Regions from separate parts of the Bradyrhizobium sp. Mp19 genome, predicted to be linked through region 3. Evidence: riboswitches for the same ligand, from Rfam matches in the RefSeq annotation. Region 3 holds a riboswitch; each other region holds the start of a gene.
What was found. Region 3 has a riboswitch for cobalamin ahead of QJT82_RS01240 (DUF1636 domain-containing protein). Riboswitches for the same ligand answer to the same signal wherever they lie in the genome.

Region 1 (5,460 bases), on a different contig from region 3:
ACCCCGCTGCGACCTAATGTCTGCTTGGCGACGATGAACCGGGCTCGGTAGCTCGCAAGCTACGAGGCCGCCGCCCGCGACCCGGCGCGCAACTGCGCCCGGGACATTTGGATGGACATCTGCCGCGCCTCACAATGGCTCGTCATCATTGCCGTAGCGGTCGAGCTTCGGCGTGGCGATGTCGCCGTCCTCGTAATAGTCATCGTCCTGCAGCGCTGCGGGCGGCGGAGGCTTCTTCGACTTGTCGTCGGTCTTGTCTTTGGTCTTGGCGCCGTCCTTGCTCGTCTTTCCGGCCTTGGCCATGCGTTTCCCCTGCACGGGTCAAATCAGCTGCCGGAATTCTACTCCAGTTTGCGGACGCTTGTAACGTGATGAGAGGGTACGGCGGGGTCACACCTCGCCCCACCGGATAGCTCTAAAACGTCGCGCCGGCCTTTACCATGTAGGTGCGGCCGGGCAGCGGATAGGCCGAGAAGCGGCCCTCCGTGAACGTGCTCGCGATGGCGTAGTCGTAATAGAGCGCGTTGAACAGGTTGTTCACGCTCAGCGACCAGAAGAAGCGGTCATACTGCCCGCTCAGCTTGATGTCGGCGGTGGCGTTGCCGGGAATCCGGCTCTGGGTGTTGGCCTGGTCGTTGTCCATGATGCGCGAGCTCCAGGCCCGCACCGTGGCGTCGAACACCAGATAGTTCTGCCAGATATTCCAGGTGACGCCGAGATTGCCGGTGTAGCGCGACACCAGCGGCACGTCGTTGCCGGCCCAGATGCCTTCGCGGAACACCGCGCGGGTGATCGCCATGCCGCCGCGCAGGGTGACGCTGTCGCTGACCTTGAGCGCCGCGCTGGTCTCCGAGCCGTAGCGGCGGGTGGGGTCGAGGTTGGTGTTGAAGAACAGCACCGGGTTGAAATGGATCTCGTTGTCGAGATCCATCAGATAGACGCTGGTCTGGACCTGGAAGCGGTTGGTCCTGACGCGAAAGCCGCCCTCGACATCCTGCGAGGTCTGGGTCTTGAGCTGGAAGGTCTGCGGGATCGGGGCGAAGGTCAGCGGGTCGAATGACGGACCCGACGCGACGCGTTCGTCGACATCAGGCGTGCGGAATGCGCGTGCCGCGCGGCCGAACACCGAGAAGGTGTCGGTCAGGCGATGCTCGACGCCGACATGCAGCGCGTATTGCGTCTCGTTGCTGTCGAGCGGTGCCGCCTGCGCGTCGAACGCGAACGGCGCGTTCGGGTCGTAGCGATCGCGCGCCGAGACGCTGGTGTTTTGTACACGCACGCCGTAGGAGAAGTCGGTCGTCGGCAGCACGCCGATCGTGTGCTGCCAGTAGCCGGCCACGGACTGCTGCTCGATATTGTAGATGTGGAACGGGTCGACGCCCTGATAGGCGCCGCGCGCCTCGCGGAAGGTCGAATCGTAATAGTCGATGCCGGTCAGGATCGTCGACTGCATCCCCAGCATCACATTCTTGACGCTGAGCCGCGGCGTGAGCGACCAGGTCTGCAGCGCAGCGTCATTGTATGTCGAAGCGAAGCTGATGGTCGGCACCTTGCCGAAGAAGCCGCTCTGCGTCTCGCGCTGCCGCCAGCCGCCGTCGACGATCAGGTCGACGCCGTTGATCAGCGTCTTGGTGAAGCCGGTGGTGACGCTGGCGGTTTGCTGGTTGGCATAGTCGAAGGGCGTCGCGGCGCCGCGGCGATCGGTGAGCAGCTCGTTGACGCCGATCGACGGATCGACCAGCCGTCCGCCGGGCAGGCCGAGCCTCTGGTCGCTGCCGGTGACGGTGAGGAAGGCGGTGAGATCAGGCGTGGTGTAGTTGATGTTGCCGACCGCGTTGCGCTGGTCGAGCGCATTGTTGACGCGGTAGCCGTCGGACTTGATGCCGTTGCCGTAGAACGAGGTGGACCACGGTCCGGAATTGAGCGCCGCGGAGACCGCGGCCATGCGGGTGTTGAACGAGCCAATTCCGGCCTCGGCCCGCATCGTCGTCGGCGGGCCACCGACGCCGGTCTTGGTGATGATGTTGACCACGCCGCCCACGGCGTTGTCGCCGTAGAGCACGGCGCCGCTGTTGCCGCGCGTGATCTCGATGCGCTCGATGGAATCGAGCGGGATCGTGGTGAGGTCGAAGCCGGCCTTGTCGACGTCGTTAAGGCGGCGGCCGTTGAGCAGGAACAGCGTGTTGTCGGTCGCGAATGCGCCGAAACCGCGCAGGTCGACCGAGGTCTTGGCGCCGTTCGGCCCGCCATAGGGCGTTTGCAGCTGCACGCCCGGCACCTGCGCGAGGATCTCCGGCAACGACTGCACCGGCGAATGCGCGATGTCGTCGGCGGTGATCACGGCCGAGGAGGCGCCGACAATGCCGGCGAACTGGCGGCCGCCGCCGGTGCCACCCGTTCCGGTGGCCACGCCGGTCGCTGTCGTGCCAGATCCGCTGCCGCTGCCCGCATTGTTACTCTGCGTGGTGCCCGGCGCCGGGCGGCGCGGCGCCGGCGCTTCGTCGGCGGCCGGCCTGGCGCGCGTGACGTTCTGGTCGCCCGGCTTGGTGACTTCGATCGCCGGCAGCTGATCGGGAGCGGGCGCCTGCTGCGCCCGCGCGGCGGGGACAAGGATTGCCGGCGCGATCATCGTCGACGCGAGCAGAAGCGCGCGGTGTCGCCGATCGAGAGAGAAGGAGAACATAAGCGAGGCCTCGGCAACGTCAGTGGCACGTCACCGCGAACCAGTCTCACCATCGTGCTCACGGCATCAGGTGAAGCTCATGCCTGTACTCCCCGACCGGCATCCTCGCGTGTGACCACGGCTGACGGCAGGTCTCCTGGCTCGCGGGTCGTTACCCTTCGTCGCCTTCCCAGGACCGAGATTCCCAGTGGCCTGTGACGAAGGATTCACCGCATACAGTTGCGGGGGCAGCCGCGGCGTTGGGGAAGTTTCCCCGTACCGCATTCCCTTTTCATCTCATGAAAGAACCGTCATGTTCATCTAGGGTTCGGCCGGGCAGCAAAGTCAATCCGGCCGAAGTCGGGCGGCGGCCGGGCGGCCACGGTTTTTGTCGAGTGTCGCTTGTCTGCCACGGCGATCGCTGTAAGAGCATGGATTCAATGAGCGTGCAGGATTTTGCCTTGGCGGCCGAGGTCGCGGCGCGACGCCGGTGGGGCGCCACCGCGGCGCTGCTCGCGCTCGTGGTCCTGCTGCTGCTGATCTCGCTCGGCATCGGGCCGGTGCGGCTGTCGCCGCTTGCGGTGATCGAGGCGCTGTTCGGCGGCGGCAGCGATGTGGCGCAGGTGATCGTGCGCGAGATCCGCCTGCCGCGCACCATCCTGGCATTCGCGATCGGCGCTATTCTCGGGCTGTCCGGTGCGGCGCTGCAAGGGCTGCTGCGTAATCCGCTGGCCTCGCCGTCGCTGTTCGGCGCGCCGCAATCGGCGGCCTTCGGCGCGGTGCTGGTGATCGCGCTGGGCCTCGCCGATGTGCGCTCCTATGCGCTGCCGGTGGTGGCGATCATCGCCGCCTTCGGCTCGGTGTTCGCGCTGCTTGCGATCGCCGGCCGCAATGCCGGGCTCTTGATCCTGATCCTCGCCGGGCTTGCGATCTCGAGCTTTGCGGGGGCGGCGACGGCGCTGGTGATGAATCTCTCGAGCAATCCGTTCGTGGTGTTGGAGATCGCGTTCTGGCTGCTCGGCTCGCTGGAGGACCGCAGCTTCCAGCACGTGGCGCTGGCACTGCCCTTCATCGTCGCGGGCGCCGCCATCCTGCTCAGCCAGGCGAACGCCTTCCGCGCGCTGACGCTTGGCGAGGAGGCGGCGCAGAGCCTCGGCGTCGATGTCGGGCGGTTGCGGCTACTCGTCATCACGGGCGTGGCGCTCGGCGTCGGCGGCGCGGTCGCGGTCACCGGCACGATCGGTTTCATCGGCCTCGTCGCGCCGCATCTGATGCGTCCGCTGATCGGTCACGATCCGGCGCGGCTCTTGGTGCCGAGCGCGCTCACCGGCTCGGCGCTGCTGCTCGCGGCCGATATCGCGGCGCGTATCATCCCCTCGACCTCGGACATCAAGGTCGGCGTGCTGACCTCGATCATCGGCGTGCCGTTCTTCCTTTACCTCATCATGCGCGAACGCCGCGCGCTCGGCGGAGGTGTGGCATGACGCTGCTCTCCTCCGCCGCTCTCAATGCCTCGCTCGGCAGCCGCAAGGTGCTGCACGATATCTCGCTGTCGCTGCCATCGGGCCATCTGGTCGCGCTGGTCGGGCCGAACGGCGCCGGCAAGACCACGCTGCTGCGTGCACTGGCCGGGCTGATTCCCTCCGACGGCGAGATCCGGATCGGCGGCGATCCGCTGGCGTCGCTGCCGCTGCGCGAGCGTGCGAAGCGCTTTGCCTATCTGCCGCAGGGGCACATGGTGCACTGGCCGCTGCCGGCGCGCGACATTGTCGCGCTCGGCCGCTATCCGCACGGCGCGACCGATCCGGCGCGGCTGTCGCCGACGGATATGGAGGCGGTGCTGCGGGCGATGCAGGCGGTCGACGTAACTGAATTCAGCGATCGCCGCGTCACCGAACTCTCCGGCGGCGAGCGCAGCCGCGTCGCGCTGGCCCGGGTGCTCGCGGTGGAGGCGCCGGTGATCCTCGCCGACGAGCCGACCGCCTCGCTCGATCCGCGCCATCAGATCGACGTGATGCAGAAGCTGCGCAACGTCGCCGACACCGGCGTGCTGGTGATCGTGGTGACGCACGATCTCGGGCTCGCGGCGCGCTTTGCCGATCATGTGCTGGTGCTCGCGGAGGGGCGGCTGGCCGCACAGGGCGCGCCTGTCGAGGCATTGTCGGAGAGCGTCCTCGCCAGCGTGTTCCGGGTCAGCGCCTATCGTGCCGAATTTCAGCGGGAGGCCGTCATCGTGCCGTGGGCGGACGTGTGATGTGGCCGCTGCCTCACCACGAGCCCAGTTCACCTCTCCCGCTTGCGGGGGAGGTCGCTGCGCTCGAAGAGCGCAGCGGGTGGGGGCTCTCTCCGCGAGATGACTCGCGGCGACACCCCCACCCCAACCCTCCCCCGCAAGCGGGAGAGGGAGCACACCTTCAGCGTGGCAGCCGTCTTGCTTCGCTCTGTCTTGCGCTTATGTTTTCGGTTCTTGCCTGGTTCATGCCGGCGAGCATCTCCTTTGCCGCCGGACCGCGCATCGTCTCGATGAATGTCTGCAGCGACCAGCTTGTGCTGTCGCTGGCCGATCCGGACCAGATCATCGGTCTCAGCCGCTTCTCGCGCGATGCCTGGCAATCCTGGGCCGCCGAGAAGGCGCGAAATTTTCCGCGCCTGTCCGGCGAGGCTGAGGACGTGCTGATGCTCAAGCCCGATCTCGTCGTGGTCAGCCTGTTCGACAAGCGCGCGACCCGCGACCTGTTGAAGGCCAACGGGCTGCACCTCGTCGAATTCACGGTGCCGCGCACGCTGGACGAAGTGAA
Region 2 (5,460 bases), on a different contig from region 3:
TCCGTCGGCGCGGAGAAGGCGTCCGACCTTCGGAAGGCCATCGCGATCCAGGGGCGCAGTGGGCAGCCGTGAACTGCCGAGCTCTTGTTACAGGCTTGAAGCGGACGGCCGACTCAAAGCCGAATTTGTAACGAGAGACGGCGCCCGGCGGGTGGGGAAGAGCGAAAGAAGCATGCTTCAGATCAGGATTTACGACGCGCAAACGATCCGCGTGAGGAAATCTAGATCTTCCGTCCCAATTCTGCAGTCGATCCGACGCAGCATGGCTGCAGAACTCCTCGCCGGGGGTACTCGGGAAAGGGCCCGCCGCCATGAGGTATGCCGGCGTCGCTATCACTGCCCCGTTCCCGGGTACCCTTTTAACCGGTCTCGTCGCTGCACTCGCTCCCGCGTGCCGCCTTCGGCGTCACGCTCCTGCGGGTGCCATTGTCCGTTGAAGCGATGCGCTGCGCGCACGCCTGGTCAGAGCAGGGGCCGCAAGCATCGCTAGGCCAACTCCCCCGAAGAATGGATCTAGAGCTGGCCGCGTCGCAGATTGGCGTCCGCTCGCTGCATGTGAGCGGGGAGGGCTAACCGGCTCTCGTAAGCTGGCACGTGCGCGCCTGGTCAAGGCATCGCTTGCTTCGCGGAATGGGCCGAGAGCAACGGTACTGCCCTATGACGAGCTGCGAGAGGCTGGCGGTTTGTCGCAAAAACGTTACAGGACAAGTCAGCGCTTCCGAACGCGTGTGCTTTGCTGCTACTCCGAGGCGCTCAGCGTCAAGGAGCTGCGCCGCGATCTTGCTTTGTGTGACCATTGGCCGAGGCCTTTCGCGCCCTCTCTATTGCTTCCCGTTCACTTGGCTCTATCCGATCGAACCAGGAGCCTGGAGGATAGGCCGCGATACGCTTAGCGAAGGAAGATTGCGGCTCCCAATCTTGTCCCTCGCTCTTCTCGAAAGTGATGACGCCGTTGTGGGTAAAATAATGGGGGCCTGGGATGTTACAGTTCACCAAAAGCAGAACGCGCCACAGATCGCCCTTCTCGGTCGGCTTGGCATTGGGTTTCGACACGTAATCCACTACAACGGGTTCAATGATATGGCAGCGGCCGTGCCGCAGAAGATTGCCGAGCTTGCCTTGCGCAGTCGTCACGAAGTTGAAGTTGGCCGGATCATGCAGAAAGTGAAGATTCGCGTCCCTTTCGCCATCTGTAACCTCACTGGCGATCAACGAGAGCGCCAAGGCGCGCCAGCCCAATTCAATCGGCTTTGCATATGTCGATGCAAGTTTAATCGTCCCGTCAGTCGCGATCTTCCAAGTGATAGCGTACTGTTCGTCTGATCTGTTGTCCGGGTGCCTGGTCCATGAAAAATAAACGTACTCTGTTCGGTCAATTCCTTCAGCGACTCCCCACGATCGAGGCACAAAGTGAGCCACCTTCGAGACCTTGGAAATGATTTGTTCTATAGTCTCACCATCTTGCGCTCGCCACGTTGACTTGACCCTTTCGACAAGCGTGTGGTCGTTGGCGCGAACATTGTTGCTCGTCGCCGCCAGCCCGGCCAGGCAGATCAGCGACCGAGCGATACAGAACCAAAGCACGCGCTTTCCAGACTTTTTCTTCATTGCTTCCGGCTCATCTGGTTATCATCCACACGTCAATCCAAAGCGGCACGTCTTCCTCAGCGTGCTTTGCGCAGATCGCAAGAAGTTAGCGGCAACGTGACGCAGGCGCCTGCCGATGTCCCGCGCGAGCAGGCGCCGTCCCTCGATGTCACGCGCCGCTAACTTCAGTGGTCAGCCAAAGCCTCAATTTGCAATGCTGGACCTGCCCAGGAGGAGAAGCCTGGACATGATGAGGACTTGCATTGTTCGTGCCAGGCAATAACCGGCAGTTCGCGGCAGATTTGTGCTGTCTTTGTCGACTTACCGACCTACGCACGTTCTAATGTTACCATTCAGCCTATTCGCCACGACTTCCGTGAATGATTCTTGTCACGCACTGAATCTTCGACAGCGGGCGAATGCCTCGCTGCCAGAGTCTTGACGACAATTGGGAGCAGGTATGCCGCCATCGATCCGTGTGATCCGGGGGCGTTGCCGCTACTACGAATGTCGAGGGCGCCCCAGCCTGTTGTGCTTGGCACTTTGCGGCCTACACCAACGCGGAGCCGCCCTTCAGCGGCGGGCGATTTGGAATCGATGTTAAGGAACTTCACGGATCAAGCAGGGGACGAGACGTGGCATTCTCCGCTCGCGCAACGTTAGGGGCCGTCGTCTACCTGCTCGTCATTGCAGTCAACATTCAAGGAGCTGCGCTTCCACGCAGCCGTGTCGACCGGCAAGAGGGAAGCCTCAGGTCTTGCTAGCTTCGGCTCGAACTACTCAACACTTCCGAGAGCATCTGTCTGACGGGGCGGCTCATAAAAGGCCTTGCCATCCAGCCGAACAGACCGACAGTAAAGACGGCAGCAGCAAAGACGCCGAGGGCGCTCCAAACAGCCATTTTCATTGCGAGGGTCTCTTTTGGTTGTGGTGATTCAATATGCTTGCTTTGGCCAGTATCACCAAAACGTCGGCGTGACGCCTACCAGGATTGGCTGGTCGCACATCGACACGTCCGCTGAGCACGCTGCTGGATTAAGCGAATACCTCTTGCGCGTATTCGCCACTGATCCATGGTTATTAATGGAGAAGGGAGGGCGCATCGAAGCGTGCTCGATGAATCGTTCAAAAGCCGGGCCGCATGACAAGCGTCTTGCGCGGCGCCGTGAGCTTCTTCGTGCTGGGCGCATTCGTCTCGTGCACAGATCTGACCCGCCGCCCGACGCCAATGCGTCTCCGAGATGGTCATTCCGATATCCTATGACTGGAGATGGCTTCTACGTCGCGATCAAGCGTGGCCTCGGAGGAGCATTCGCGTAAGAGAGGTCGCAGCACCAATTTGAGAGGTTGACGGCCGAGTTCTCTTGCCGATAATCCAAGTCGTCGAGGTTCTCCGGTTTCCGTTTGATCCGGAGCTAAGAGGGAAGCCGGTGCCAATGCCGGCGCTGCCCCCGCAACTGTGAGCGGTGAGCCACTGTCCAACAAAGTCACTGAAGCCCGCGCGGCTTCGGGAAGGCCGGACGGCGGCAATGACCCGCGAGCCAGGAGACCTGCCCCGACAAAATATTCATCCACGGGCGGGGTGTCCCGGTGGTGCGCCAAGCAGCCGTCGCTCGGGCGACTTCTCCTGCCTGCGTCCGCCATGGCCTTTGCCCCCAACATGGGGTTAGCGCTATGTCTCTTCTCTCCCTTCCGGTTGCCACGCTCGGAACGCCGCGCATCGGTCCAAGACGCGAGCTCAAAGTCGCACTCGAAGGCTATTGGGCCGGAAGAATTAGTGAACAGCAGTTGCTTGAGGACGCAGCCGGCCTACGTGCCGCGAACTGGGCGCGCCAGAAGTCCCTCGGTGTCACCGTGATTCCGTCGAACGACTTCTCGTTGTACGATCAGGTGCTCGACACCAGTGTCATGGTCGGCGCCGTCCCGGAAGTCTACGCCTCGAAAGCCGAGCCCGTTTCCCTCAAGACGTATTTCGCCATGGCACGCGGTTCACAATACGACGGCCGGGGTGCGAGTTGCGGCCACGGATCTCGCGGCGATGGCGCACCCGCGCAGGAGATGACCAAGTGGTTCGACACCAACTACCATTACATGGTCCCGGAATTTCATCGCGGACAGACTTTCAGGCTGTCCTCTCGCAAGCCTATCGACGAGTATGAGGAAGCCAAGGCCCTTGGCTTTCAGACTCGCCCTGTCCTGATCGGCCCGGTCACATTCCTAAAGCTAGGCAAGAGTGCTGATCCTGCGTTCCAGCCACTGTCACTCCTGGATGACCTGATACAGGTCTATATCGAGGTTCTGCAGGAATTGGCCAAACGCGGGGCAAATTGGGTTCAGTTCGACGAGCCCTGCTTGGTTCTTGATCTGGATGAGGAATCAAGACAATCCTTGCTACATGCCTATGACCGGCTCGCCAAGGAAGGGCCGGCCATCAAGATCATGGTCGCCAGCTATTTCGGTGGCCTCGGCGACAATCTTCCCACCGCCTTGCGCCTACCTGTCGCCGGGCTGCACGTCGACCTGGTTCGGGCGCCAGCGTTATTGGACCAGATCATTACCGCCAAGCGAAGTGATCTCGTCGTGTCACTCGGCGCGATAGACGGCCGCAATGTGTGGCGGACGAATTTGTCGGCACTGCGCCAACGGCTCGATCCCGCTATCGCGAAGCTGGGCAAAGATCGCATACAAATCGCTCCATCCTGTTCGCTGCTTCACGTGCCGGTCGATGTTGAACTCGAGACGGAGCTCGCTTCAGACATCAAGGGTTGGCTAGCATTCTCCGTTCAGAAGATTCGCGAGCTTGCGACCTTGGCGCGCGCTCTTGCAGGCGATCAGGATGTTGCTGGCGCTCTTGCGCAGTCGGAGCGCGTCACCACCGATCGTGGGACTTCGCCAAAGATCCGAGATGCCGATGTCGCCATCCGGATGAGAGCGATCAACCAGGCCACGCGCCGGCGCGCCAGTCCATTTGCCAGCCGTGCCGAGATCCAGCGCAAGCGCTTCAAACTACCGGCGTTTCCGACAACGACGATCGGATCGTTTCCGCAGACTGCAGAGGTTCGTAATGCCCGCGCAGCGCACGCGCGAGGCACGATGAACGACGGACAATACGACGAGTTCCTCAAGGAAGAGACTGCGCGTGCCGTACGTTGGCAGGAGGACATTGGCCTCGACGTGCTTGTGCACGGCGAGTTTGAGCGCAATGACATGGTGCAGTACTTCGGCGAACAACTCGCCGGCTTCGCATTTACCAAAAATGGCTGGGTACAATCCTATGGCTCGCGCTGTGTCCGGCCGCCGATCTTGTTTGGCGATGTCTCACGGCCGAAGCCGATCACCGTGGGGTGGTGGCGGTACGCGCAATCGCTAACCAAGAAGCCGATGAAGGCGATGTTGACCGGACCAGTGACGATCTTGAACTGGTCGTTTGTTCGCGATGATATTCCCCGAGCCGAGGTCTGTCGTCAAATTGCGCTCGCGATCCGAGACGAAGTCGGCGATCTCGAAAATGCTGGTGCAGCCATGATCCAGATCGACGAGGCTGCGCTGCGCGAAGGATTGCCGCCGCGCCGATCGGAGTGGACGGCTTATCTCGAGTGGGCCGGGGATTGCTTCCGCATCTGCTCATCGGGCGTCGCCGATCAAACCCAGATCCATACCCACATGTGCTACTCGGAATTCAACGACATCATCGATGCGATTGCTGCAATGGACGCGGATGTCATCTCGATCGAGACTTCGCGGTCGAAAATGGAGCTGCTCGACGCGTTTCGGAACTACAAATATCCAAATCAAATCGGGCCGGGTGTGTACGATATCCATTCTCCGCGCGTGCCCGAGTCGAGCGAGATGAAAGAGCTCGTGGCTTTGGCT
Region 3 (5,460 bases):
CCGGAAGCTCGCCGGCGCGGACGAACCAGGGCAGCACGCCAAAGCCGCGCCACGCCGTGCGCTCTTCGATCAGCCGGTAGCCGTCATCGAACAATGTCGGATCGCCGCGGAATTTGTTGATGACAAAGCCCCGGATCATCGCGGCATCGTCAGGGGCGATCACCGTCTTGATGCCGACGAGCTGAGCGATCACGCCGCCACGGTCGATGTCGCCGACCAGCACTACGGGCACGTCAGCCCGGCGTGCAAAGCCCATATTGGCGATGTCGGCTTTGCGTAAGTTGACCTCGGCGGGGCTGCCGGCGCCCTCGACCAGCACCAGATCGGCGCGCGCCTTCAGGCGTGCAAAACTCTCCAGCACCGCGCCCATCAATGATGGTTTCATGCCGGCATATTCGCGCGCGCGTGCGGTCGCGATCCGTTTGCCGTGCACGATGATCTGGGCGCCGACATCGGTCTCGGGCTTGAGCAGCACCGGGTTCATGTCGGTGTGCGGCTCGACGCCGGCGGCCAGCGCCTGCAACGCCTGCGCACGTCCGATCTCGCCGCCGTCGACGGTCACGGCGGCGTTGTTCGACATGTTCTGCGGTTTGAACGGCAGCACGCGCAGGCCGCGTCGTCGGGCGGCGCGCGCAAGGCCGGCGACGATGAGCGACTTGCCCACGTCCGAGCCGGCTCCCTGGATCATCAATGCGCGCGCCATGGTGATGTCTGTCAGAATTCGACGCCCGGCTGGGCCTTGATGCCGGAGCGGAACGGATGCTTCACCAGCGTCATCTCGGTGACGAGGTCGGCAATCTCGATCAGCTCCTCCTTGGCGTTGCGCCCGGTGAGCACGACATGGGTCATCGGCGGCTTCGACGTGGTCAGGAAGTCGACGACGTCGGCGATCGCAAGGTAATCGTAGCGCAGCGCGATGTTGATCTCGTCGAGCACGACCATGCGCAGGCTCGGGTCTGCGATCAGCTGCTTGGCCTTCTCCCAGCCGGCTTGCGCTGCCGCGATGTCGCGGGCGCGATCCTGGGTCTCCCAGGTAAAGCCTTCGCCCATGGCGTGGAATTGACAGAGATCGCCGAAATGCCCGGTGAGCAGGCGGCGCTCGCCGGTATCCCAGGCGCCCTTGATGAACTGTACCACGGCGCAGGGAAAGCCGTGCGCCACACAGCGCACGATCATGCCGAACGCTGAGGACGATTTTCCTTTGCCGGCGCCGGTATGAACGATGATCAGGCCCTTTTCGCCGCTCTTGGTCGCCATGATGCGGTCGCGGGCGGCCTTCTTTTTCGCCATCTTGTCCGCATGGCGTGCATCCAGCGAAGAATCGGTGCCGACGGCGGCGTCTTCAGCGTCGTTTCCATCTGAAATCATCACGTTCCTTCGGCTTGACAAGTGCGAGGCTTGGACGAATGGTGGGCCCGCGTTGGTTCCTGTCCTACGACAGGCGAAGAGGGAATGCGATAGGGCGAAGACCGCAAGGTTCGCCCGAAGCGCAGCCGCCCCCGCGACCGTGACCGGAGAGATGCCCAAGCCACTGATTCCATACGGAGTCGGGAAGGTGGGCATCGAAGGGTAAAACCTGCTCCGCAAGCCGGGAGACCTGCCAACGCAGCATGTTGTGAGACCGGCGGACGGGGTGTTCCGCGACGGGGAACGAACCTGTCCAAAATCGGTTCGTGTGCCTCATCGCTTCCCGCTGTCAATCCAGGAAGGGCGATGAGCGTTACACTTCATGTCTGCATCACTTGCCGCGCCGGCCAGACGCCGGCGGAAGGTGAGCTCGCGCCCGGTGCGCGCCTGCATGCCGCGCTCGTTGAGGCCGGCGTGCCCGATGACGTCAATCTGGTTCCCGTCGCGTGCCTGTCGGCCTGCAGCCAGGGTTGCTCGGTCGCGCTTAGCGCGCCGGGGCGGTGGTCCTATGTCTACGGCCGCTTGTCCGCTGACAATGCCGCGGATGTGATCGCCGGTGCCTCCGCCTATGCGGCGGCGCCTGACGGCATCGTGCCGTGGCGCAGCCGTCCGGAAATCTTCCGCAAGCAATCGCTCGCCCGCATTCCACCTCTTCCCGTCGTGCCGGAGGCCGCAGAATGACCACGCTCGCCAAAATTCCGGTCACCGTCGTGACCGGCTTTCTCGGCTCCGGCAAGACGACGCTGATCCAGCATCTGATCCGCAATGCCAATGGCAAGAAGCTCGCGGTGCTGGTCAACGAATTCGGCAGTGAAGGCGTCGACGGCGACATCCTGAAGTCGTGCGCCGACGCCAATTGCCCGGCCGAGAACATCGTCGAGCTCGCCAATGGCTGCATCTGCTGCACCGTCGCCGATGATTTCATCCCGGCGATGGAGCAGTTGCTGGCGCGGAACGTGAAGCCCGATCACATCGTGATCGAGACCTCAGGGCTCGCGCTGCCGAAGCCGCTGCTGAAAGCGTTCGACTGGCCGGAGATCCGCTCGCGGATCACGGTCGACGGCGTGATCGCACTGGCCGACGCCGAGGCTGTCGCCGCCGGCCGTTTTGCGCCTGATCCGGCGGCGGTGGATGCGCAGCGCGCGGCCGATGAGAATCTCGACCACGAGACGCCGCTGTCGGAAGTGTTCGAGGACCAGATCGCCTGTGCCGATCTCGTGCTGCTGACCAAGGCCGACCTTGCCGGGGCGGAGGGGATCAAGGCAGCGAAAGAGGTGATTGCGGCCGAGATGCCGCGCGAGGTGCCGATGCTGCCCGTCGTCGACGGCACGATCGACGCGCGCGTGATCCTCGGGCTCGAGGCGGCGGCGGAAAACGATCTCGCGTCGCGGCCGTCGCATCACGATGGCGAGGAGGAACACGAGCACGACGATTTCAATTCCGTCGTGATCGATCTTCCGGAGGTTTCGGATGTCGACGCGCTGATCGCCTCGATCAAGGGACTGGCGCGCGAGCAGAACGTGCTGCGCGCCAAGGGCTACATCGCGGTCGAGGGCAAGCCGATGCGGCTGCTGGTGCAATCGGTCGGCGAGCGGGTGCGGCATCAGTTCGACATGCCCTGGGGCGCACGGGTGCGGCAGTCGAAGCTCGTCGTGATCGGCGAACATGCCGACATCGACGAAGCCGCGATCAGGGCACGGCTTGGTGTCTGATGCACGTCGTCTTCCGCGAGAGCCGCGGCCTTGAGGAGACCGCGACGCCAAGGGACCTCGGCCAGGATCCGGCCGATCTCGTGGTGTTGTCGTTTTCCGACAGCGATCTTGCTGCCTTCGCGGCCGGCTGGCGGCGCGGCCGCGCTGCGTTGCCGTCGCTGCGGCTCGGCAATCTCGCGGAGCTGCGCCATCCGCTGTCGGTGGATACCTATATCGAGCGGACGCTCTCGCACGCCCGCGGCATTCTGGTGCGGCTGATCGGCGGCGAGCCCTATTGGTCGTACGGGCTGGCCGCGGTGCATCGGCTGGCGAAGGAGCGCGGCATCGCCCTGGTGGTGCTGCCGGCCGATGGCCGCGACGATCTGCGGCTGGATGAATTCTCGACCTTGCCGGTCTCGACGCTGCGCCGTCTCAAGGTGCTGTGCGACAAAGGCGGCCCGGTTGCCGCGCAGGCCGTGATCGCGCAATTGGCGCTGGCGTCCGGACTCTATGCCGGGCCTGTGGTCGGCGAGATCGATCTTCCCGAGATCGGCGTCTACGATTCCCGGCGCGGTGCCATCGCGGCGTTGCCCGCACCGAACGGCCGGCCGCGGGTGCTGGTGACGTTTTATCGTTCTTATCTTGCGGCCGGCGACACGGCGCCGGTCGATGCATTGATCGATGCATTGCGCGAGAGGGGCTTTGATGCTCACGGCGTGTTCGTCGCCTCGTTGAAGGCGGCGGGCGTGACCGATTGGATGCGCGCTCAATTCGCGCAATGCCCGCCGGCCGCCATCGTCAATGCGACCGCGTTCTCCGCGGCCGGCGACGACGGCACGACGCCGTTCGACGCTGCATCGTGCCCGGTGTTCCAGGTCGCTTTGTCGACCGCGCGGCGCGAGGATTGGGCCGGATCGCTGCGCGGTCTGTCGCCTGGCGATCTTGCGATGCATGTGGTGCTGCCGGAGGTCGACGGCCGCCTGTTCACAGGCGTCGTGAGCTTCAAATCGCCTGGTGAGCGCGATCCCGAGCTGCAGTTCGCGCATCTTGCACATCGACCGGACGCCGAGCGCGTCGCTGCAATTGCCGCACGCGTGGCCGCCTGGCATCGGCTTGCCGGCAAGCCGGCACAAGAGAAGCGGCTTGCGCTGGTGCTCTCGAACTATCCGGGCCGTCCGCATCAGATCGCGCATGCCGTCGGCCTCGATGCGCTGGCCTCGGTCGAGGCGTTGCTGGCTGATCTCGCGGCCGCCGGATTTGACCTTGAGCCGGTGGCGTCGCTGGGCGACATTCTCTTGCGCGGGAATTTGACGTGGGACGTCGCCGACTATCGCGCGGCGCTTTCCGGCCTTCCGCAACAATTGCAGGACGATCTGAGCCGCGCATGGGGCGCGCCGGAGGATGATCCCGATTGCCGTGACGGCGCATTTCATTTCGCGGCGATCTGCTGCGGCAAATCGGTCATTGCCGTTCAGCCGGAGCGCGGTGAGGTGGGACAGCGCGACGCCGATTATCACGATCTGGCGCGCACGCCGCGCCATGCCTATGTCGCGTTCTATCTGTGGCTCAGGCAGCAGGCCATCGATGCCGTCGTCCACATGGGCGCGCATGGAACGCTGGAATGGCTACCGGGGAAGTCGGTTGCGCTGTCGTCCGCATGCTGGCCGGAGGCGCTGATCGGCGATCTGCCTGTTGTCTATCCCTTCATTGTCAACGATCCCGGCGAGGCCGCGCAGGCCAAGCGCCGGATCGGTGCCGTGACGATCGGTCATCTGCCGCCGCCACTGGCACAGGCCGCGCTGCCGGACGGCCTGCGCAGTCTCGAGCGCTTGCTCGATGAGTATTCGACCGCCGATGGTCTCGATCCGGCGCGGCGGCAGCGCCTGATCGCCGCGATCCGCGACGAAGCCCGCATCGCCGGGCTGGAGGACGATCTCGGTCTCGCAGCATCGGTCTCCGCGGCCGAGGCCATTCCGCAGATCGATCGTTTCGTCTGCGACCTCAAGGAAAGCCAGTTCGGCGACGGCCTGCATGTGTTCGGGCAGGGCGCTTGCGGCGAGGCGGAGAGGGCGTCGCTGCGCGCCGCGCTCGCAGGCCGGCGGGTGGCGCCGGGGCCGTCGGGCTCGCCCTATCGCGGACGCCGCGACGTGCTGCCGACCGGACGCAATCTGTTTGCGGTCGATCCACGCGCGGTGCCAACGCCGTCGGCGCATGCGCAAGGTGTGAAACTTGCCGAAGAGCTGCTGCGCCGTCATTTGCAGGATCACGGCGACTGGCCGAAGGGGCTCGTGGTCGACCTCTGGGGCTCGTCGACGATGCGCACTGCCGGCGAGGATTTTGCGATGGCCCTGCACCTCGCGGG
Region 4 (5,460 bases), on a different contig from region 3:
TTCAAAGGCCGCCGTATCACTCAGCTCTGATTCCGGGTACTAGTTAGTTAGATTCGTCCGCTTCATGCGGTCCCGTCAGTTTCTGCTCAAAGCTCCTTGGATTGACCGCGCATGTCTGCTTATTGCCGGTTGAGGCCCGTGTTACTCCTCACAGCGGGAACGTCTCTCATCCTTAAACGTCGAATTTCATCCGTATGACGAGTCTTTTAGAGCAGTTCAAAGGTTCGCATCAAAAAAAATCGCAAGCTGCGATGTAGGATGCCGCTACCTCCTAGCTCGGACAGCTGTTGCTCGAAGCCTGTGGCGTCGTTGCGATACGCGACGGCTTTGCCGTCTCTGAATGCATCAAAGCTGATCGGATTCAAGATCAGTAGTCGGCTTTGCGCCTTGTGCGCGTCGGATACGTAAAGCACCCGCCCATCGTAGTACCATTGAAAATTATAGAGCTTGATCAAGCGGTCGAGAAATTCTCGCGGTGGGAGTTCCGGTAGCCGCCCGCGAATCCGCCCCTTCACCCCAGTACTTACATTGACCCGGATATTCCGATTGTGACCGAATTCCTGTAGTGCGGTCGCGAGGTCCTGATCCAGAACATGTAACTGTAAGGCGTCGATGGCAGCGTCAGCGGCGCGCCGAGCGTCCTGGCGACGTCAGGCAGGTGAAAACAGGAACACATAGCACTTTCTTCAAGATGCAGCCTCCGAGATCGGATGAGTATACCTGCTATTTTCACGACAGGATCGACACCAAAATTCGTCCCAAGTTGGAGGCCGATGCTTCTTCCTAAATGGAAACCTGCCGCGGTCATCGGGTAACGAACGCTCGTCAGCTTTCGGTCAGCTCGCTTCTCTAAGGTGCTGGCCGATTCGCGCTCACGAATGCTGCCAATCTTATCACGCGACAGAAACGGTTCTTCTCATGTTGCCTGCCGTTGCCTCGACCCGCTCTCAACTCGGCCGAATGTATCTCCAGCGGCTGTTCATCGGTGCGGGACCAGTTTCATGAAAATCTTACGCAGGCGGATGCTCTTGTCCGCTTGCCGCTTCTGCTGTCGCATCGGCGGGTGTAAGACCGACCTGTATACCAAAGTGCGGGCGAGTACGAAGGCACTGTCGTCGACTCGCTTGCAAATGAGATGGGAGGAACTGTGTTGCGGATGGATTTTTCGCGTATTAATCGGTCTAAAGCTATATTCCATAATATTTATGCTTCTGATGATCCGAGGGCATATTTCTCGATCCTCGGAGACCTAGATTATATGATTCCGGACGTGGCTGAGCCGGTTGTGCGCCAAATCCTGGCAGCGAAAGCTTCGGCAACCGGCCTTAAGCCCGTCGTGCTCGACGTTGGATGTTCATACGGCATCAACGCAGCAGTGCATCGCTTTCCGCTGACCTTCGGGGGCTTGCGTCACCGCTACGCCCGGCGTGAGATGAGGGCGATCAGTTCTGAAACACTGGTGAGTCTCGATCGCAATTTTTATGCAGCCTGGCCTGATGTCGGGTTGGCGCGCTTTATCGGCCTCGACGTGTCGGTACAGGCGATCAGCTATGCAAAGAGTGTTGGCCTCTTGGAGCAGGGCATCGTCGCTGACCTTGAAAAGGAGGCGCTATCGACGGATAGCGCGCGCATTCTCCGCTCCGTGGATGTTATCATGTCAACCGGATGCATCGGCTACGTTACCGAGAAGACGTTCAGCGAGATTCTCGATGCGACAGAGAAGCAACCATGGATCATCTCCTTTGTGCTACGAATGTTCCCATTTGAATCGTTGGCCGAAGCGTTTGCAAAGCGTGGTCTTGTGACAGAACGTCTTACCGGCGCGACGTTTATCCAGCGTCGCTTTCGCGATGCTGAAGAGTTTGAAAGTTGTTTGGCCAGCTTGGCGGCCCTTGGCGTGGATGCGACCGGCCTCGAATCAGAAGGGCTGTTGCATGCGGATCTGATCTTGTCTCGCCCAGAGGCGGATGCGCGGGCCACGCCTCTGGAAGACGTTGTCACCGTCGCCAGCGGCAGGGGACGGCCGATTGGACCCCGTTACGTTCATGTTGAAAGCAACGAGGGCTTGCACGTTGCGCTGGAGCCCTGACAGTTAAGGACCACTGTGCAGCGCGCGAGTCTCTTCGGCGCTGGATCAAGACGTCGAAAAACAAGGCCATTCTGGTCGAAGGCGCGCCAGGGCCAATGTTGTTCGCCGACGATGGATAACGATTCGTCCAGATGCCATTTGTCGCGGCGAGCGCTGCGATTCAGATCGGAGAGCGCCTTGCCGAATTCCCTCTCTGCTGACGCGCGGTTTCATAGATCGCATCAATGCGACACGTGGGTCAGAATTTCCTCGACTATGCGCAAGCTTAACGGAAACTGAAAGGCAGCCCAAGGCATCTCTGCAGCAAGAAGTGACAGCGGCGATAGAGTGGTCCGGGCGGTCGGTATGTTTTTGCCTTCTAAATCTTGATCTCTCCAATTGACGAATCCCGGCGCGTAGACCTATCTATAGTCAGTCACGGTCTTCCGTTCCCCACATCTTGTAGGGTGGAAGCTAAGAGGGAACCCGGTGCGCCAAAACGGCAACTCCGGGGCTGCCCCCGCAACTGTAAGCGGCGAGCGGTTGTCATCATGGTCACTGGCGCGACACAGCGCCGGGAAGGCCGATGGCCGCAGTGACCCGCGAGCCAGGAGACCTGCCGCGACCGAATGAAAGTCCTCGGGCGGGGTGTCCCGGTGGGTCGCTTGCAGCCGGGGACATTTGCCCGGATTCCTCGCAAGTCGTCCGCGCCGGCCCGCGCCCAACATCGCGGGGTTGCCGATGTCGCCGTCTTACAATTTCGATCAGCAGGGTCATCTCATTGAGCCGCCGCATGTGCAGCCGCGCCCAGCGCAGGCAAGGCCTACCCCGCCTGAGTCGGGTCTTGTCTTGCCATCGCCGGCTCCGCTGCCGCGCCCCCTTGCTCCATCGCCAAGGCGGGCCGATCTCAAGCTCGATCGGACGCGCGACGACCTGTTGACGCCGTTCGGCAAGCTGACGGTGACCGACCGTTACCTGCTCGCCGGCGAATTGCTCCAGGACATGTTCGCGCGGGTGTCTTGCGCCTTCGCGGATGATGTTGCGCATGCCCAACGTCTCTATGATGCGATGTCTCGGCTGTGGTTCATGCCGGCCACACCGGTGCTGTCCAACGGCGGCACCACGCGCGGTCTGCCGATCTCATGCTTCCTTAACTCGGTGTCGGACTCGCTCGAAGGCATCGTCGGCACCTGGAACGAGAATGTCTGGCTTGCCTCTAACGGCGGCGGCATCGGCACCTACTGGGGCAACGTTCGCTCGATCGGCGAGAAGGTGAAGGGCGGCGTTACCTCGGGTATCATCCCGTTCATCCACGTCATGGACGGCCTGACATTGGCGATCAGCCAGGGCTCGTTGCGGCGCGGCTCTGCGGCGGTCTATCTCGATATCCACCATCCCGAGATCGAGGAGTTCCTCGAGATTCGCAAGGCGTCCGGCGACTTCAACCGCAAGAGTCTCAACCTGCACCACGGGATCAACGTTACCGACGCGTTCATGCGTGCCGTGGGCGCCGGCACCGCGTTCGCTCTGCGCAGCCCGAGGACCAACGATGTCATCCGCGAGATCGACGCCCGCCAACTGTGGCAACGCATCCTGGAGAACCGGCTGCAGACCGGCGAGCCTTACTTGTTGTTTATTGACACCGTGAACCGGTCGCTCCCCAAGCACCAGCGCGAGCTCGGCCTCAAGGTCTCTACCTCCAACCTGTGCAGCGAAATTACCCTGCCGACCGGCATCGATCATCGCGGCGAGGAGCGCACCGCGGTGTGCTGCCTGTCGTCGCTCAACCTCGAGACCTGGGATCAGTGGAATGAGAAGCCAGGCTTCATCGAGGACGTCATGCGCTTCCTCGACAACGTGCTGACCCACTTCATCACGGTGGCGCCGGACGGCATGAAGCGTGCCCGCTACGCCGCCTTGCGTGAGCGCTCCGTCGGCCTCGGCGTCATGGGCTTCCATTCGTTCCTGCAGGCCAAGGGCATTCCGATGGAAAGTGTCGTGGCCAAGTCGTTCAATCTGAACATGTTCCGGAAAATCCGTCGCGATGCCGACGCGGCATCCGTGACGCTCGCGCGCGAGCGTGGGCCGTGCCCGGATGCACTGGAACGCGGTGTGATGGCGCGCTTCAGCCATAAGATCGCGATCGCGCCAACCGCCTCGATCAGCATCATCTGCGGCGGGACTAGCGCTTGCGTCGAGCCGATCCCGGCCAACATCTACACCCATAAGACCTTGTCCGGTGCCATCTCGGTGCGTAATCCGCATCTCGCCAAGCTGCTGGCCGCCAAGGGCGCAGATACTTCGGCGACCTGGCAGTCGATCATCGCGCACGAGGGTTCAGTCGCCCATCTCGACACCCTGTCGGAACACGAAAAAGCGGTCTTTCGCACCGCCTTCGAAATCGACCAGCGCTGGATCGTCGAGCTTGCCGCCGACCGCGCCGCGTTCATTTGCCAGAGCCAGTCGATTAACCTCTATCTGCCGGCCGACGTCGATAAGTGGGACCTTCACATGCTGCATTGGACGGCATGGAAGCGCGGGGTGAAGAGCCTCTACTACTGCCGTTCAAAATCGATCTCGCGCGCGGCGTTCGCCGGCAACATCGCTGACGGCGACAACGCGGCGCCGCCGCAGCCGCAGCGGCACACTGACTATGAGGAGTGCCTCGCATGTCAGTGATCGATCTCTCATCCGTCGATCCGCGCACACTGATCGGCAAACGGTGCGTCGGCCTCCTCGACTCGACCGGCAGCTATGACGTCGATCGCTACGCCTGGGCTTACGAGTTCTGGAAGCGCCAGCAGCAGACCCATTGGATGGGCGAGTAGGTGCCGCTTGGTGCCGACCTCAAGGATTGGGCATCGGACCGCGTTACCGACAGTGAGCGCGCGCTGCTCACTCAGATCTTCCGTTTCTTCACCCAATCGGACATCGAAGTCGGCGATAACTATCTTAAGCGCTACATCCCGATCTTCCAGCCGCTCACCGTCCAGATGATGATGGCGGCCTTCACTAATATGGAGACGGTCCACATCGACGCCTATGCGCTGCTGCTCAAAACGCTCGGCATGCCCAAGACCGAGTTCGAGGCATTTCGCGGCTATTCCGAGATGCGTGCCAAGGCGGACTACATGCACGAGTTCGGCGTCGACACAGTAGCCGATGTCGCCAGGACCTTGGCGATGTTCGGCGCCTTCACCGAAGGCATGGCGTTGTTCGCGAGCTTCGCGATGCTGCTCAATTTCCCCCGCCACAACAAGATGAACGGCATGGGACAGATCGTAAGCTGGTCGGTTCGCGACGAGAGCCTGCATTGTGAGGGCATTATCAAGCTGTTTCACGAATGGAACCGAGAAACCGGCGCGGTGACGCGCTCCGTCCGTGACGATATC

Region 1: linked by a shared signal. The riboswitch ahead of QJT82_RS37065 (TonB-dependent receptor) and the one ahead of QJT82_RS01240 (DUF1636 domain-containing protein) in region 3 are both predicted to bind cobalamin.
Region 2: linked by a shared signal. The riboswitch ahead of metE (5-methyltetrahydropteroyltriglutamate--homocysteine S-methyltransferase) and the one ahead of QJT82_RS01240 (DUF1636 domain-containing protein) in region 3 are both predicted to bind cobalamin.
Region 4: linked by a shared signal. The riboswitch ahead of QJT82_RS44585 (ribonucleoside-diphosphate reductase subunit alpha) and the one ahead of QJT82_RS01240 (DUF1636 domain-containing protein) in region 3 are both predicted to bind cobalamin.

The regions. Positions count from the first base shown of each region.
Region 1 is NZ_JASAUT010000057.1:30,218-35,677, reverse strand. It holds gene QJT82_RS37070 (hypothetical protein) at 130-303, opposite strand; gene QJT82_RS37065 (TonB-dependent receptor) at 416-2,683, opposite strand; cobalamin riboswitch at 2,792-2,990, opposite strand; gene QJT82_RS37060 (iron ABC transporter permease) at 3,103-4,146, shown strand; gene QJT82_RS37055 (ABC transporter ATP-binding protein) at 4,143-4,916, shown strand; gene QJT82_RS37050 (ABC transporter substrate-binding protein) at 5,117-5,460, shown strand, end outside.
Region 2 is NZ_JASAUT010000080.1:2,064-7,523, forward strand. It holds gene QJT82_RS41170 (hypothetical protein) at 760-1,608, opposite strand; cobalamin riboswitch at 2,957-3,160, shown strand; gene metE (5-methyltetrahydropteroyltriglutamate--homocysteine S-methyltransferase) at 3,262-5,460, shown strand, end outside.
Region 3 is NZ_JASAUT010000001.1:271,923-277,382, forward strand. It holds gene QJT82_RS01230 (cobyric acid synthase) at 1-703, opposite strand, end outside; gene cobO (cob(I)yrinic acid a,c-diamide adenosyltransferase) at 715-1,368, opposite strand; cobalamin riboswitch at 1,405-1,620, shown strand; gene QJT82_RS01240 (DUF1636 domain-containing protein) at 1,714-2,088, shown strand; gene cobW (cobalamin biosynthesis protein CobW) at 2,085-3,119, shown strand; gene cobN (cobaltochelatase subunit CobN) at 3,119-5,460, shown strand, end outside.
Region 4 is NZ_JASAUT010000121.1:3,355-8,814, reverse strand. It holds gene QJT82_RS44595 (hypothetical protein) at 207-455, opposite strand; gene QJT82_RS44590 (hypothetical protein) at 1,157-2,089, shown strand; cobalamin riboswitch at 2,491-2,707, shown strand; gene QJT82_RS44585 (ribonucleoside-diphosphate reductase subunit alpha) at 2,918-4,747, shown strand; gene QJT82_RS44580 (hypothetical protein) at 4,738-4,896, shown strand; gene QJT82_RS44575 (ribonucleotide-diphosphate reductase subunit beta) at 4,897-5,460, shown strand, end outside.